Regions from separate parts of the Aeromonas oralensis genome, predicted to be linked through region 2. Evidence: predicted binding sites of a transcription regulator. Region 2 holds the regulator's gene; each other region holds the start of a gene.
What was found. Region 2 encodes sigma-54, which starts transcription at its own class of promoters, with help from an activator protein. Its sites were predicted from a motif close to TGGCACNGTTTTNGCTT; they were not measured.

Region 1: flgA (flagellar basal body P-ring formation chaperone FlgA) is a predicted target of sigma-54. The motif match lies at 2,769-2,785, and genes of this name have one in related genera.
Region 3: ACPDZI_RS19100 (superinfection exclusion B family protein) is a predicted target of sigma-54. The motif match lies at 2,153-2,169, and genes of this name have one in related genera.

Annotation. Positions count from the first base shown of each region.
Region 1 is NZ_CP187186.1:3,032,691-3,037,461, forward strand. Features, by position in the region: gene ACPDZI_RS14065 (flagellar hook assembly protein FlgD) at 1-97, opposite strand, end outside; gene flgC (flagellar basal body rod protein FlgC) at 113-532, opposite strand; gene flgB (flagellar basal body rod protein FlgB) at 532-930, opposite strand; gene ACPDZI_RS14080 (CheR family methyltransferase) at 994-1,818, opposite strand; gene ACPDZI_RS14085 (chemotaxis protein CheV) at 1,837-2,748, opposite strand; gene flgA (flagellar basal body P-ring formation chaperone FlgA) at 2,971-3,576, shown strand; gene flgM (flagellar biosynthesis anti-sigma factor FlgM) at 3,666-3,986, shown strand; gene ACPDZI_RS14100 (flagella synthesis protein FlgN) at 3,986-4,399, shown strand; gene yfcE (phosphodiesterase) at 4,457-4,771, opposite strand, start outside.
Region 2 is NZ_CP187186.1:4,211,596-4,216,366, forward strand. Features, by position in the region: gene rapZ (RNase adapter RapZ) at 1-714, opposite strand, end outside; partial or broken gene ptsN (PTS IIA-like nitrogen regulatory protein PtsN) at 757-1,204, opposite strand; gene hpf (ribosome hibernation promoting factor) at 1,207-1,494, opposite strand; gene ACPDZI_RS19775 (RNA polymerase factor sigma-54) at 1,516-2,955, opposite strand; gene lptB (LPS export ABC transporter ATP-binding protein) at 3,021-3,746, opposite strand; gene lptA (lipopolysaccharide transport periplasmic protein LptA) at 3,750-4,277, opposite strand; gene lptC (LPS export ABC transporter periplasmic protein LptC) at 4,264-4,771, opposite strand, start outside.
Region 3 is NZ_CP187186.1:4,081,636-4,086,406, reverse strand. Features, by position in the region: gene ACPDZI_RS19110 (DUF885 domain-containing protein) at 1-916, shown strand, start outside; gene ACPDZI_RS19105 (methylglyoxal synthase) at 1,005-1,463, shown strand; gene ACPDZI_RS19100 (superinfection exclusion B family protein) at 1,524-2,111, opposite strand; yybP-ykoY riboswitch at 2,307-2,414, shown strand; gene ACPDZI_RS19095 (sodium:calcium antiporter) at 2,503-3,489, shown strand; gene ansB (L-asparaginase 2) at 3,580-4,638, opposite strand; gene ACPDZI_RS19085 (heavy-metal-associated domain-containing protein) at 4,771-4,771, opposite strand, start outside.

The sequences.
Region 1 (4,771 bases), 1.2 Mb from region 2:
ACTCCTGATCCAGCTCCTTCTTGGGCGTAGACGTCGTGCCCGTGGTCTGGGTGGTCGTGCGGCCGATGCCGTTCACGCCACTGGTTGTATCTGCCATCTATGCGTCCCCCTGTCAGGACTTGCCGAGGTTGAGCGTCTGCTGCAGCATCTTTTTGGCAGAGTCTGCAACCTGCACATTGGTTTGATAGCTGCGCGAGGCGTTGATCATGTCCGCCATCTCTTCCACCATGTTGACGTTGGGTTTGAAGATGAAGCCGTCTTTATCCGCCATGGGATGATTGGGGTTGTACTCCTTGAGCAAGGGAGCCTCGCTCTCGACAATCCCCTTTACTTCAACCCCGGCCGACGCCTGTTTGTCCGACATGGCCTGATCCAGCTGGGCGGCAAAAATTGGCCGCCTGGCATGGTAAGTTTTTTCCACGCTGGAGCTGACGCTGTCGGCGTTGGCCATGTTGCTGGCTACCGTGTTGAGGCGAACAGACTGTGCACTCATGGCCGAGCCTGCAATGTCAAAGACCTTGAACAAACTCATCACTGTTCTCCTTTCAAGGCCTTCAGCAGGCCGCTGATCTTGCTGTTCATAAATTCAAGGGAGGTCTGGTATTCAAGGCTGTTGCGCAAAAACTCGCTGCGCTCCTGTTGCACGTCGACCGTGTTGCCATCACCGGTATCGGGCTGCAGAGGATTGCGATATTGCGTAACGCCTGGCGCATCCATCTGCAGGGCGAAATGCTTCTCACTGGTCGTGGCAAGGCCAAAGCCCTGTTGTTGCTGGGCTTCTTCCAATGCTTGCGAGAAGTTGATATCCCGAGCCTTGAAGCCCGGCGTGTCCGCGTTGGCAATGTTGCTGGACAACACCTCTGCACGCTTGGAGCGAACGCTCAGCGTGTATTGATGAATACCAAATGCCTTGTCGAATGAAATTGCCATAGCACACCTCCTGCTTAAGAAATTATTAGCAAGAGGTGTGCCAAAGAGGGATTTAAGCGGAGATCATTTAACCTTGTAGACGATGCCGGGGTTGCACCGGATCATCTCGAACCTGTCGGTCAACCCGGCCAGCGACTCGGAAGCCCCCAGCATCAGATAGCCGCCGGGATTGAGGCTGGCAGCAAACTGGTTGAGGATCTTCGACTTCACTTCCGGTGCAAAATAGATGAGCACGTTGCGACAGAAGATGATGTCGAACTTGCCAAGCAGGCTGTAGCTTTCCAGCAGGTTCAATGGCCGGAAGGTGGTCAATTTTCTGACACGCTCCACCACCCGCATCTTGTTGTCACCGTAAGGTTCGAAGAACAGCTTCTTGCGCTCGGGCGACAGACCGCGAGCCAGCGCCAGACTATCGTACACCCCTTCCTTGCACTGATTGAGCATGGTGCTGGAAATATCCGTCCCGACGATCTGTACCCCACCTGGCAAGGTGCCCGGTTTCTTGACCTGCTGTTCCAGTGCCGTCATGGCAATGGAGTACGGCTCCTGCCCAGAAGAGGAGGCCGCGGACCAGATCTTGATCGGTCTGCCACTCTTGCCGAGCTCGGGGAATATCTTGTCCGTCAGCAGCTGGAAGGGGTAGGTATCGCGAAACCACAGGGTTTCGTTGGTAGTCATGGCATCAACCACTGCCATTTTCAGGTCACGCTCACGCACACTCATCGCTCGAGTAACCAGATCAGACAGACTCTCAATACCAAACTGAGTCATCAAGGGTGAAAGCCGACTCTTGACCAGATACTGTTTGTTGTCACCCAGCACGATTCCGCTCTGTACCGCCAGAAAGTTGCTGAATTGTTTGTATAAGTCGTCCGAAAGTGTCTTCATGCAGTTTGTTCTTCTTGATTAGAGTGCGCCTTGTACGGCCTTGGCCAATTCATCCGGCTGGAATTTGGCAATGAAATTGTTCGCACCAACTTTCTGCACCATGGCCTGATTGAACACCCCACTGAGGGATGTGTGCAGAATAACATGTAAGTCCTTGAGGTTGGGATTGTTGCGGATCTCGGCGGTAAAAGTATAACCATCCATTTCCGGCATCTCGATGTCCGAAATCACCAAGGCGATCTGATCCTTGATAGGACCGTTTTTGGACATCTCCAGCAACATGTTGAGCGCTTCACGCCCATCCTTGGCCAGTACGCACTGCACGCCGATAGCTTCGAGCGCACGCTGTACCTGCTTACGAGCCACGGAAGAGTCATCAGCCACCAGCACCGGACGTCCCAGAGTCGGATGTTCCACGCTGGCTTCCACCAGCTCTTTGCTGACTTCGGTCGATACAGGCGAGATTTCGTTGAGAATGCGTTCCACGTCCAGGATCTCGACCAACTCACCGTCGACCTCGGTTACTGCCGTCATGTAGTTGATGCGCCCGGCCCCTTTCGGCGGCGGCAGGATGGATTCCCAGTTCATGTTGATGATGCGCTCGACCGAGTGCACCAGAAAGCCCTGAATGGAGCGGTTGTATTCGGAAATGATGATGAAGCACTTGGTCAGATCTTCGATCGGACGCTTGCCCATCGCCATGCTGAGGTCGATAACCGAGATGGTCTGACCGCGAATATGGGCTACCCCGCGAATGCAGGAGTTCAGCTTGGGCATGACAGTCAAGGGAGGACACTGCAACACTTCACGTACCTTGAATACGTTGATGCCAAATCTTTGACGTCCGTTGAGACGAAACAACAATAACTCCAGCCGGTTTTGCCCAACTAGCTGGGTACGTTGGTTGACCGAGTCCAGGATACTGGCCATAAACACTCCCTAAAAACGCTTGGCATTAATCATGCATGCGTGTTGGCTTGCGTCAGACTATCGATGTCACTGCGAACGAATTCTGAAGCAAGCATAGTTAAATATGGTGATATACGTGAACAACTTATCGGCCAGCGAGCGAAAATGATTAGTAGACTTTTCCTCACCTTACTGCTGTTTTGCGGCATTTCTCACGCCAAGGCATCCGAGGTGACCAGTTACTTGCAAGAAAAGGCGCAGGATTTTGTGCTCGGCCAGCTCGATGTCCCTCTCGATGCCCAGGTACAGGTGCAGGCAGCTTCCATCGATGAGCGCCTGCCTTTGAGCCGCTGTGACGAACATCTTGCCATCACGCTGCCCGCCAAGATGGAGATCCGCCGCAATACCACCGTCTATCTCAAATGCGAGGAAGAGAAGCCCTGGGATCTCTACCTGCCGGTACGAGTCAGCATACAGAAGCCTTATGTAACCGTCTCCACCCCGGTGGCCAAGGGCGATATTCTGAGTGAAAGCGTGCTGACACAGGCCTATCAGGATCAGACCCTGATCCGCGGCGACTATCTCGGCGATACCACGGCGCTCATTGGCGTACGCAGCAAGCGCGAACTCAAGCCAGGCCAGCCTATCAGACTCAGTCAGGTTTGCGTGGTCTGCAAGGGCGATCAGGTGACCCTCAGCGCAGAAAATAGCAGCATGCAAATCAAAACCATGGCCCGAGCCTTGCAAGATGGCAGCTTCGGAGACATGATCAGGCTCGTCAATATCCGCTCAGGCAAAACGGTGCAGGGTAAAGTCAACGCTGTTGGCTCCGTGGTGGTCACCTTCTGAGTGTTTTTCAGATCACTTTTTTCTAAAGTTATGGCGATGACCACCGATAAACAGGTAAGCGAACAGTAAAGCAGACGAAGGTAAACACTATGGCTATTAACAATATCAACAACTTGGCGAACAACCGGTTGCAAAATACCGGGAGCAGCCAGGGTGCCAATACCAAACCAGCGACCTCGTCCTCCGATAACCGTGCGGCGACCGTCAAGACCGACTCCGTCTCCTTGACCAGCGAGGCGCAGCAATTGCAACAGATGCAGAAGAACCTCAACTCAGCTTCCACCGGCAATGAAAGCCGGGTCGAGAGCCTGAAGAAAGCCGTGGCCAATGGTGAATATCAGGTCAACAGCGAAGCTGTGGCCAAGAAGATGTTCAGCTTCGAATCCAACCTCGACAAGTTGCTGGGATAATGGATTTACCTTCGCTGCTGCACACTCAAGATAACTACCTCTCCCAGATGCAAGGCTTGCTGGAGGAGGAGTTCAACCTGCTCAAGCAGCACCAGGCGCTGGCGCTGCCCGAGCTGGCAGAGCGCAAGCAGAAGCTGCTTGCCGATATTGAAGAGCTGGACAAGGCCATGGCGCTGCTGCCAGACCTGAAACAGCAACTGAACGCCTACCCCGAGCAGATGCACACCCTGCGTGAGAAACTCGATGCCTGCCAGGAACAGAACGATCTGAACGGGCGCCTGCTCGAGCTCAGCATCGTCTCCAACCGCCGGCTGGCAAGCTACCTGAGCAAGCTGCGGGATCGCAACTCCCTGACCTATGACGCCAAGGGCAATACCCGCTCCGGTACCCGCTCCATCGGCATCAAGGCCTGATCCCCCCGTTATGACGACTGGCTGCTCCGCAGCACGTTTCTCTCAACCCCCTCTCTTTTACAGTTCCAGCCGCATCAGCACTTCGCTGTCCGCACAGGCGTGGATCCCGAGTACCCCATCCTCGTAGCGGCCATAACTTGCCGCCAGATTGCCGCGTGGAAAACAGATGGATCCCGGGTTCATCAGCACCAGCTCCCCTTCGCGCTGCAACACGGGCAAATGGGAGTGACCGCTGATGAACAGGCTGCCGACAGGTAGCGGTACCTCTGCTGGCCGATAGAGATGGCCGTGGCTGACAAACCAGCGCCGACCATCCACCAGCATCTGGTTGTAAGGGGCCGTGATGGGGAAATCCAGCAGCATCTGATCAAC
Region 2 (4,771 bases):
GTTGCGCTCCAGATGGGGCAACCAGGTCGCCAGCATGTTCTCGATCTGCAGGATGAACTGCATCACGTCAGGCTGGCTGGAGAGGTAGCGGGCCACCGGCTCATCCTTGCCGGTGAAGGGTTTGAGCTCGGGGATCCAGTGCGGATTGGGCAGGAAGCGGGCGTCGAACACGAAGTCGGCATCCTTGGGAATGCCGTACTTGAAGCCGAACGACTCGAACACCAGCACCAGCTCGTTCTCTTTCTTGCCGAGCACCCGGGTCTTGATGAGCTCGCTCAGGTCGTGAATGCTGAGGTTGGTAGTATCGATGCGTAGGTCGGCCGTCGAGGAGAGCGGCGCCAGCAGGTGGGTCTCTTCCCGAATCGCCTCGTCCAGCGACAACTGATTGCGTGACAAGGGGTGCAGCCGGCGGCTCTCGCCGTAGCGCTTGAGCAGGGTCGCGTTGTCCGCATCGAAGAAGAAGCTCGAGAACTCCACCCGCCCCTCGTTGCGAACCTGGGCCAGCAGGGTTTCCAGCTTGTCCGGGCTCGCCGGCAGGTTGCGCACGTCGATGCTGACCGCCAGCTTGTCATACTGGCTCTCGACCGAGACGATCAGCTGGGGCAGCAGGTTGACCGGCAGGTTATCCACGCAGTAATAACCGAGATCCTCCAGCACCCGCAGGGCAACTGTCTTGCCCGAGCCGGAGCGCCCACTCACCACTATTAATTGCATCTTGTTCCCTCACCGCTTGGCGTCATTGCAAGGGCCTGCATCTCAGGCCGATGTCATGATCTGATAGAGTTCTTCGTCGCTGGTTGCCTGGCGCAACTGGCGGCATACCGCCTTGTCGCCCAGTTTGGATGCCATCAGGGAAAGGGTCTTGAGGTGCTGCTTGCACTCGCTTTCCGGCACCAGCAGGGCGAACAGCAGGTCAACCGGTTGATTGTCGATGGAATCGAAGGGGATTGGCTCTGCGAAGGTCATCAGGATGGCGGTCGGCGGAAACTCGTCGCCAATCCGGGCCGTGGGGAATGGCGATACCGGCACCGATCCCGGTACTGCCCATTTTTTCTCGCGCCAGCAGGCACTCGAAGAGCACCTGACGAGAGGTCCCCAGGCGCTCAGCGGCTAACTCGCTGATGATCTCCAGGGCGCGTTTCTTGCTGGTACAAGGGACCGCACTTTTGGTGCAGTCCCGACTCAGTATGTGTTCAAGTTGCATGGTTATTTTTGATTTAACTTATCTTTGTGCTTGATGATCTGCCGATCCAGCTTGTCCAGCAGGGTATCAATCGCAGCGTACATGTCGGCATGCTGCGAGTTGGCGAACACCTCACCCCCGCTGACATGCAGCTTGGCTTCGGCGATCTGGTTCAGTTTTTCTACGCTCAACACCACATGAACATTGTTGATGTGGTCAAAGTGACGCTCGAGTTTGGCAAATTTGTTGTTCACATAATCACGCAGAGCTTCGGTGATCTCGACATGGTGTCCGGTCAGGTTAATTTGCATAACGTCTTCCTTTTGTTTTGCCTAAACCAGGCGTTTGCGCTGATTGGATGGCGGGATCAACAAGGATTCACGGTACTTTGCGATCGTGCGTCTCGCCACCATAATACCCTGTTCGGCCAGCAAATCCGCGATCTTGCTATCACTTAGCGGCTTGGCGGGATTCTCCGCCGTCACCAGCTTCTTGATGAGCGCGCGAATTGCGGTCGATGAGCACTCTCCTCCTCCCTCCGTATTGACATGACTGGAGAAAAAAACTTCCAGTTCGAAGATGCCGCGCGGCGTATGCATGTACTTCTGGGTCGTGACCCGCGAGATGGTCGACTCGTGCATCTCCACCGCTTCGGCGATGTCGTTGAGCACCATGGGTTTCATGGCCTCTTCACCGTATTCGAAAAAGCCCTGCTGCTGCTCGACGATGCAGCTGGCCACCTTGAGCAGGGTGTCGTTGCGGCTCTCCAGGCTCTTGATGAACCACTTGGCTTCCTGCAGGTGGGAACGGATGAACTGGGTATCCTGGCTGGTGCGAGCCTGACGGGCCATGGCGGCATAGGTCTCGTTGACCCGGATGCGCGGGGCCGAGTCCGGGTTGAGCTCGACCACCCACTTGTTGCCCTTCTTGACCACGGAAACATCCGGGATCACGTACTGGGATTCACTCTGGATGACGCCGTTGCCGGGTCTCGGCTCCAGCTGCTGGATCAAATCCAGCACCTCCTTGAGGTCGCTCTCCTTGAGCCGGGTCTTGCGCGCCAGGGTGCGGTAGTCGCGATTGCCGAGCAAATCCATGTGCTCGAGGATCACCTCCTTGGCCTCGTGCAGCCAGGGCAGGTCCGGGGAGTATTGGCCCAGCTGGATCAGCAGGCACTCCTGTACCGAGCGGGCGGCAATGCCGACCGGATCGAAGTGCTGCACTCGCTTGAGCACGGCCTCCACCTCATCGAGCTCCACCTCGACATCCTCGCTGCTTACCGCAGTCTGGATATCTTCCAGCGACACCGTCAGGTAACCGGATTCGTCGATGGCGTCGATGATGGCGAGGGCGATGGCGGCATCCACGTCGCTGAACGGCGTCAGGCGCATCTGCCACAGCAGATAATCCTGCAAGTTTTCGGTGGTTTCGCCCTGATAGATGCTGTCTTCACCGTCGTGGATCGGGCCCGCGCTCTGAGCCGTGCCGGCCGAGTAAACCTCTTCCCAGGTGGTATCTACTGGCAGTTCGTCCGGCATGTTGTCCTGGGACATAGCATCGCTGGAGTCGAGTTGGCTGGCATCGACCGGCTCTTCCGGGCTGGTCTCCTGCACATCATTTTCCTCTTGCTCCAGCAAGGGGTTGTTGTCGAGCGCTTGCTGAATTTCCTGCTGGAGTTCCAGAGTGGAGAGCTGGAGCAGACGAATCGCTTGTTGTAATTGCGGCGTCATGGTCAGGGACTGGCCGAGACGCAACTGTAATGTCGGCTTCATCTACGTCGGGATATCCTTATGTTCAGCGAGGCAGTCGTCACAGGAAATGAAGAGATGCCCCCTTACTATAGACTGAATTGATCGCCCAAATAGACGCGCTTGACCTGTTCATCGGCCAGTATGTCGGCCGGTGCACCTTCGGCAATCATCTTGCCGTGGCTGACGATATAGGCCTTCTCACATACGTCCAGAGTCTCTCTGACGTTGTGGTCGGTGATCAAGACGCCCAGGCCTCTATCTTTGAGATGCTGGATGACCTTCTTGATGTCTATCACAGAAATGGGGTCGACCCCGGCAAAGGGTTCATCCAGCAGGATAAAACGCGGCTCGGCAGCCAGTGCCCGGGCGATCTCGACCCGGCGCCGCTCCCCGCCCGACAGGCTCTGCCCCAAACTGTCACGGATATGGGTGATGTTGAACTCTTCCAGCAGTTGCTGGACCTTGTCCTCCCGCTCTTCGCGGCTCAACCCCTTGCGGGTCTGCATCACCCCCATCAGGTTGTCGAACACCGACAGGCGACGGAAGATGGAGGCCTCCTGCGGTAGATAGCCGATGCCGTTGCGGGCGCGGATATGCATGGGCTGCAGGCTGATGTCCTGATCATCGATGGTGATGAGGCCGGCATCACTCTGCACCAGCCCCACGATCATGTAGAAGGAGGTGGTCTTGCCAGCTCCGTTCGGGCCTAACAGCCCGACGATCTGGCCGGTCCCCACTTCCAGGCTCACATCGCTCACTACCATGCGGCGCTTGTAACTTTTTTGCAGGCCGGCTGCTTTCAACACTGCCATGGTTTATTTTCCCTGCTTCTTCTGATCGGCCGGCTTGTCGAAATTCTCTACCTGATCCGGCAGGAACACCGTCTTGACCCGCTGGTTCGGGGTCTTGCTCTCGGCAATCATCTTCTGTTTGACGATGTCATAACGGATCAGGTCGCCATTGACCTGGCTGTCTTCCTGCTTGAGCTGACCGTTGCCGGTGATGGTCACCAACCGGTTCTTCAGCTCATAACGGATGCTGTTGCCATGGGCATTGACCGGCTTGCCGTTGTCCAGGATCTGGAAGAAGGTGGCAGGCTTGCCATAGGCCGTCATCACCTCGGCACCTTTCTCGCCGGAGCGGATCACCACTACCTTGTCTGCCTTGATCTTGATGGTGCCCTGAGTGATGGTCACATCCTGCTCGAAGGTGATGCGGTTGTCCTGCATCTCGGCCACCTGCTTGACCGCATCCACATAGACCTTCTCGGCAAAGTCGGACTCTTTGGCGCTCACGGTGCCGCACAGCAGCAGGGCCGCGAGGGCCAGATTAGCGTTTTTCATTGAAATAGATGGCATGGCCCTGATCCAGTAATTCAAAATATTTGCGTTCCAGATGACCCTTCAGGCCGACGCCCTCGGTCTGGAAATCCTTACCCACTATGCTGACCTGCTGATTGCTTCTCACGTTCTGGGTCACCAGATCCAGCTCCAGATAGGGGGTATCCAGCGTGGAGATGAAAGAGGTGGGCAGCAAGCCGTCCAGATGCACCTTGTCCCGCAGGATCACGTTGTCATCGGTGTTGAGCACCCCGCTATCGGCAGTGACCTTCCACTCGGGCTCGCCCTGCTTGTCGAACATGTAGACCACCGGCTTGTCAAAAGTGGCCTGCTCGAGGATCTGGTAGTACTCCGCATAGCGGGACTCCAGCCGCTCGGTGCGACGGCCTTCGACATCGAAGCGGGTCGTCACCAGATTCTTGGCGGTGAAGTCCGGCTGATAATTCTCCACCTTGGTGGTCGGCTCCGGCGCCAGTTCGATGTCGCCGAGCTGCCAG
Region 3 (4,771 bases), 130 kb from region 2:
CCTCAACCCGGACAATGCAGCGGGTGCGACCCTGAGCGGGCCGCAGCAGCAGGCGCTGGCCGAACATGAGCGGGCACTGCAGGAGTACAATGCCTTCAAGAGCAAGGCGGCGCTGGTGCTGCCGGACTTCTTCGATGCCGAGCGTACCATTCCCAAGTTGGATTACGAGGTGGTGCCCGTCTCCTATGAAGATGCGCCATACGGCGGGGTGGCCTGGTATCAGGACGGTAACCCGCAGACCGGCCGCAAGGGGCAGTTCTTCCTCAACACCTACTACCCCTATGGTCTGCAGAGCTGGAACATCAGCACCCTGCTGGCCCACGAGGCGGCGCCGGGCCACCACTTCCAGATCACCATCGCCCAGGAGCTGGCCGCCAAGGATCCCGACTTCCCGCAGTACGTGGCGAACGCCTCATACACCGCCTATGCGGAGGGCTGGGCGCTCTACACCGAATACCTGGCGGATCACGACATGGGGCTCTATCAGGGGCGCGGTCTCTATGATCCGGCGGTGGGGGACGTGAAGGTCGAGGGATCGTCCGCCTTCAACAACCAGCTGCAGTACTTCGGCCGCCTCAACGAGGAGATGCTGAGGGCTATGCGGCTGGTGGTGGATACCGGTATCCACTGGTATGGCTGGAGCCACGACCAGGCCGTCAACTACATGAAGGAGAACTCGGCGCTGGGGGCGGGGGACATCAGCTCCGAGGTGCCCCGCTACATGGCCTACACCGGCCAGGCGACCTCCTACAAGGCGGGCCAGCTGGCGCTGATCCGGATGCGGGAGTCGGCCGAGCAGGCGCTGGGTGGAGGCTTTGACCTCAAGGCGTTCCACCACCATGTGCTGGAATACGGCATGCTGCCTATCTCGGTGCTGGAGCAGAAGAACAAGCAGTGGATTGAACAGTCGAAGTGATCACAGTTACGGCGCCCGGCAAGGCAACGGGCGCCGCTTTCGATTAGGATACGGCTCTATTCAAACAACACTGCTACGGATAATGTCCATGGAACAGATCGCCCGTGAGATGGCGGCCCACAAGCGAGTGGCGCTGGTGGCTCACGACAACATGAAGACCCCCCTGCTGAACTGGGTGATGCGGCGCAAGGAGGAGCTCAAGCTCCACCACCTCTACGCCACCGGTACCACCGGCACCATGCTCGGCAAGCAGGCACAACTGCCCATCACCTGTCTCTTCTCCGGCCCCATGGGGGGCGACCAGCAGCTCGGCGCCCTGATCGCCGAGGGCAAGATCGACGTGCTGATCTTCTTCTGGGATCCCCTCAATGCGGTGCCTCACGATCCGGACGTGAAGGCCTTGCTGCGCCTTGCGGCAGTCTGGAACATCCCGGTCGCCACCAACGAGGCGACCGCCGATTTCATCATGGACAGCCCCCACATGCGCCAGGCGTTCAGCGTGCAGATCCCGGACTATGCCGGCTATCTCAAGGCGAGAACCCAGTAACGGGGCAGAAACGACAGAGCCGGCCATGGGGCCGGCTCTTTTTATTGGCGGGAACGAAGATCAGCGCTGGAAGCTTTTCTGCGCGAACTTGGGTCTGGCATTCATGATCTGCTCCACCTGCTCGTCGCTCATCTTGCCGCGCGACAGCCCCAATACCTTGTAGGTAAGCAGCGGCCGGGCCGGCAGGGCGATCATCAGGGCGCGGATCTGGTTTTCGTCCTCTTTCTCGCGCACCGGTTTGCCATAGGCATAGGTCAGTACGCCGGCATCCATCAGGTTTTTGACGGCAGGCTCGGTGATCGGCAAGTTTATGACGCTTTTGCGTTGCAGCACGAACTCGCGCAGCACCGCCTTCTCGTTGAAGTCGAGAAAGGAGATCATCTGGGCCAGCTGATCCTGCTGGCGGCGGGACTGCCACTCGTCGCAGGCCCACTCCCAGGCGATCAGGAAGCCCTGACTGCAGAAGTAGGAGATGGCGATCAGCATGCCGACTCCGAGCCAGGCGGCGTGTGTGGCGGCCCACTGGCTGACGGCTCCCTTCATCAAACCGGCCGGAAACAGCAGGATGATGCTGCAGCAGAGCAGCAGCCAGACCATCAGCCAGTTGAGGCGGTTCAGTTGATAGAAATGTTGGATCCACCGTTTCATCGTTCACCCTTCCCAAATCAGTGTGGACAGTAGTCATCTCATAGCAAACGGTGTGCCAAGGCGAAGCGTTCAGCGGCAGGGGAGTGGGTCCGGACGGCAAAACCGGTGGAGGGCACGGTTACATTCCCTTACAACTTGTTGAGCGAATGATCATTAGTTTGCCTTGTGAGGCGGCACTCAACTTGGTAAAAAGCCCGCACTGTCATAGGGGAGTAGCAACCCGCCCGTGATCCGGGCAGGGCTCATGTCAACATTCTTGGATCCTCAGATCCATGGCATGAGCGGCGATGGCATCCATCGCTCTGCAAGACCTTTGGCCTCGATATGCAAGCCAGCCGGGCGAGCCGTATCGGGTCCATTGGTTGTTCTGCTCGCCTGGCGGTTACTCATCATGCTGATCACCCTGCTATTATTTCTGCTCTCTGCCGTCACCATCTATCTGGCCTGCGAATATTTCGTCAACGGCATCGAATGGACCGGCCACCACTTCAAGTTTTCCCAGAGCGCTACCGGCTCCCTGCTGGCGGCCCTCGGCACGGCCCTGCCCGAATGCATCGTCACCCTGACCGCATTGCTGATGGGGAATGCTCCCGCTCAGCAGCAGATCGGGATAGGTGCCGCCCTTGGCGGTCCGCTGGTACTCTCCACCATTGGCTATGCCGCCGTCGGCGTGACCCTGCTGCTGTGCATGAGCCGTGAGCACAGGGCCATCGATGGCGAGGTGCAGCGCGAGATAGGCCGCGATCAGACCTGGTTCGTCGGCATCTTCCTGGTGGCGATGGCCCTCGGCATGGTGGCCTTCACCGGTAAAACCTGGCTGGCCCCGCTGTTCGTATTGGTGTACCTGGTCTATGTGCGGCGCGAGCTGAAGCAGACCGACAGCCACGAGGTCGAGTTGCCAGAGCCCCTCAAGCTGGATCCGGGCGCCGAGATCCCGGCGCTCGGCAAGGTGCTGCTGCAAACCCTGGTGGCGCTGGTGGTGGTGGCGCTGGCGGCCCAGCTGTTCGTTCATCAGCTGGAGAGCATGGGCGAGCTGTTTGGCCTCTCGCCGGTGCTGGCGGCCCTGTTGTTGAGCCCGGTGGCGACCGAGATGCCCGAGCTGATGAACGTGCTGATCTGGGTGCGGCAGGGCAAGCACCGGCTGGCGCTGGCCAATATCTCGGGGGCCATGATGATCCAGGGCACCATTCCCAAGGCGTTCTGCCTGTTGTTCACCCCCTGGCTGCTGGACAGCACCATGATGGTCTCCTCGCTGGTGACGCTGCTGGCAGTCGCGCTGTTGTGGTGGGGGTTCAGTCGGGAGCGGATGACGGCGGGCAGGCTCGCCTGGGTGGGGCTGATCTATCTTGGCTTCTGCGGTTGGCTGATGGCGAGCTGAGGCTCCAGCCAGACCACATGCAAAAGGGCGGGATCTTGTCCCGCCCTTTTTGTTGTCATTACCCCATGCCGGCCGATGCCGGCAAGGGGGTCAGAACTGCTGGAACCAGCGCTGGATCTGGGCCGGATCCTTGCTCTGGGTGAGCGAGAGCATCAACAGGATCCGCGCTTTCTGCGGGTTGAGGGTCTCGGCGGCGACGAAGCCGTACTTGGCGTCATCGATCTCGGCATCCAGAGTGGTGGAGCCGGTCGGCACGCGGGCGGAGCGCACTACCCGGATACCGTCCTTGCTCGCCTTGGCCAGGGTGTCGAACAGGGTGTGGTAGAGGTTGCCGTTGCCCACCCCGGCGCTGACGATGCCGTCGAACTTGGCATCCACCATCGCCTTGGCCGGCAGATCGGTGGCGTTGGCGTAGCTGTAGACGATGCCGACCTGCGGCAGCTTGTCGAGCTTGCTCACGTCAAACGGGGTCTTGCTGGTGTGCAGGCGGGCCGGGCTGCGCTGATAGTCGATCTTGCCGTTGTGGATATAGCCGAGCGGGCCGAAGTTGGGGGAGGCGAAGGTCTGCACCCCGGTGGTGTTGGTCTTGGTGACGTCGCGGGCATCGAGCACGGTGTCATTCATCGCCACCATGACGCCACGCCCCTTGGAGGCGGGGTCAGAGGCGGTCACCACGGCGTTGTAGAGGTTCATCGGGCCGTCGGCGCTCATGGCGGTGGAGGGGCGCATGGCGCCGACCAGCACCACCGGCTTGTCGCTCTTGACGGTCAGGTTGAGGAAGTAGGCGGTCTCTTCCATAGTGTCGGTGCCGTGGGTGATGACGATGCCGTCCACGTCATCCTTGGCCAGCAGCTCGTTGACCCGCTTGGCCAGCTTCAGCCACACCTCGTCGTTCATGTCCTGGGAGCCGATCTTGACCACCTGCTCACCCTGCACGTCGGCAACGTTCTTCATCTCGGGCACGGCGGCGATCAGCGTCTCGATGGCCACCTTGCCGGCCTCGTAGTTGGACTGGGTGGCGGACTGTCCCGCCCCGGCAATGGTACCGCCGGTGGCCAGGATATGGACGTTGGGCAGAGCCATGGCCATCGGGGAGAGGGTCAGGCCGAGGACGGCGGCGAGCAGGGTCTTGCGGATCGGGAGAGTCATGCAGCAAATCCTTCTGAGGTGAGAAAAATTGCAGCAAGTTTGCGCTTTCTGTTGCCGGGGTTTGTGATGACTCTCACCAAAAAACAGCTGGGTACAGAATTTTAACCTGTTTTATACCTATATGGAGATAATT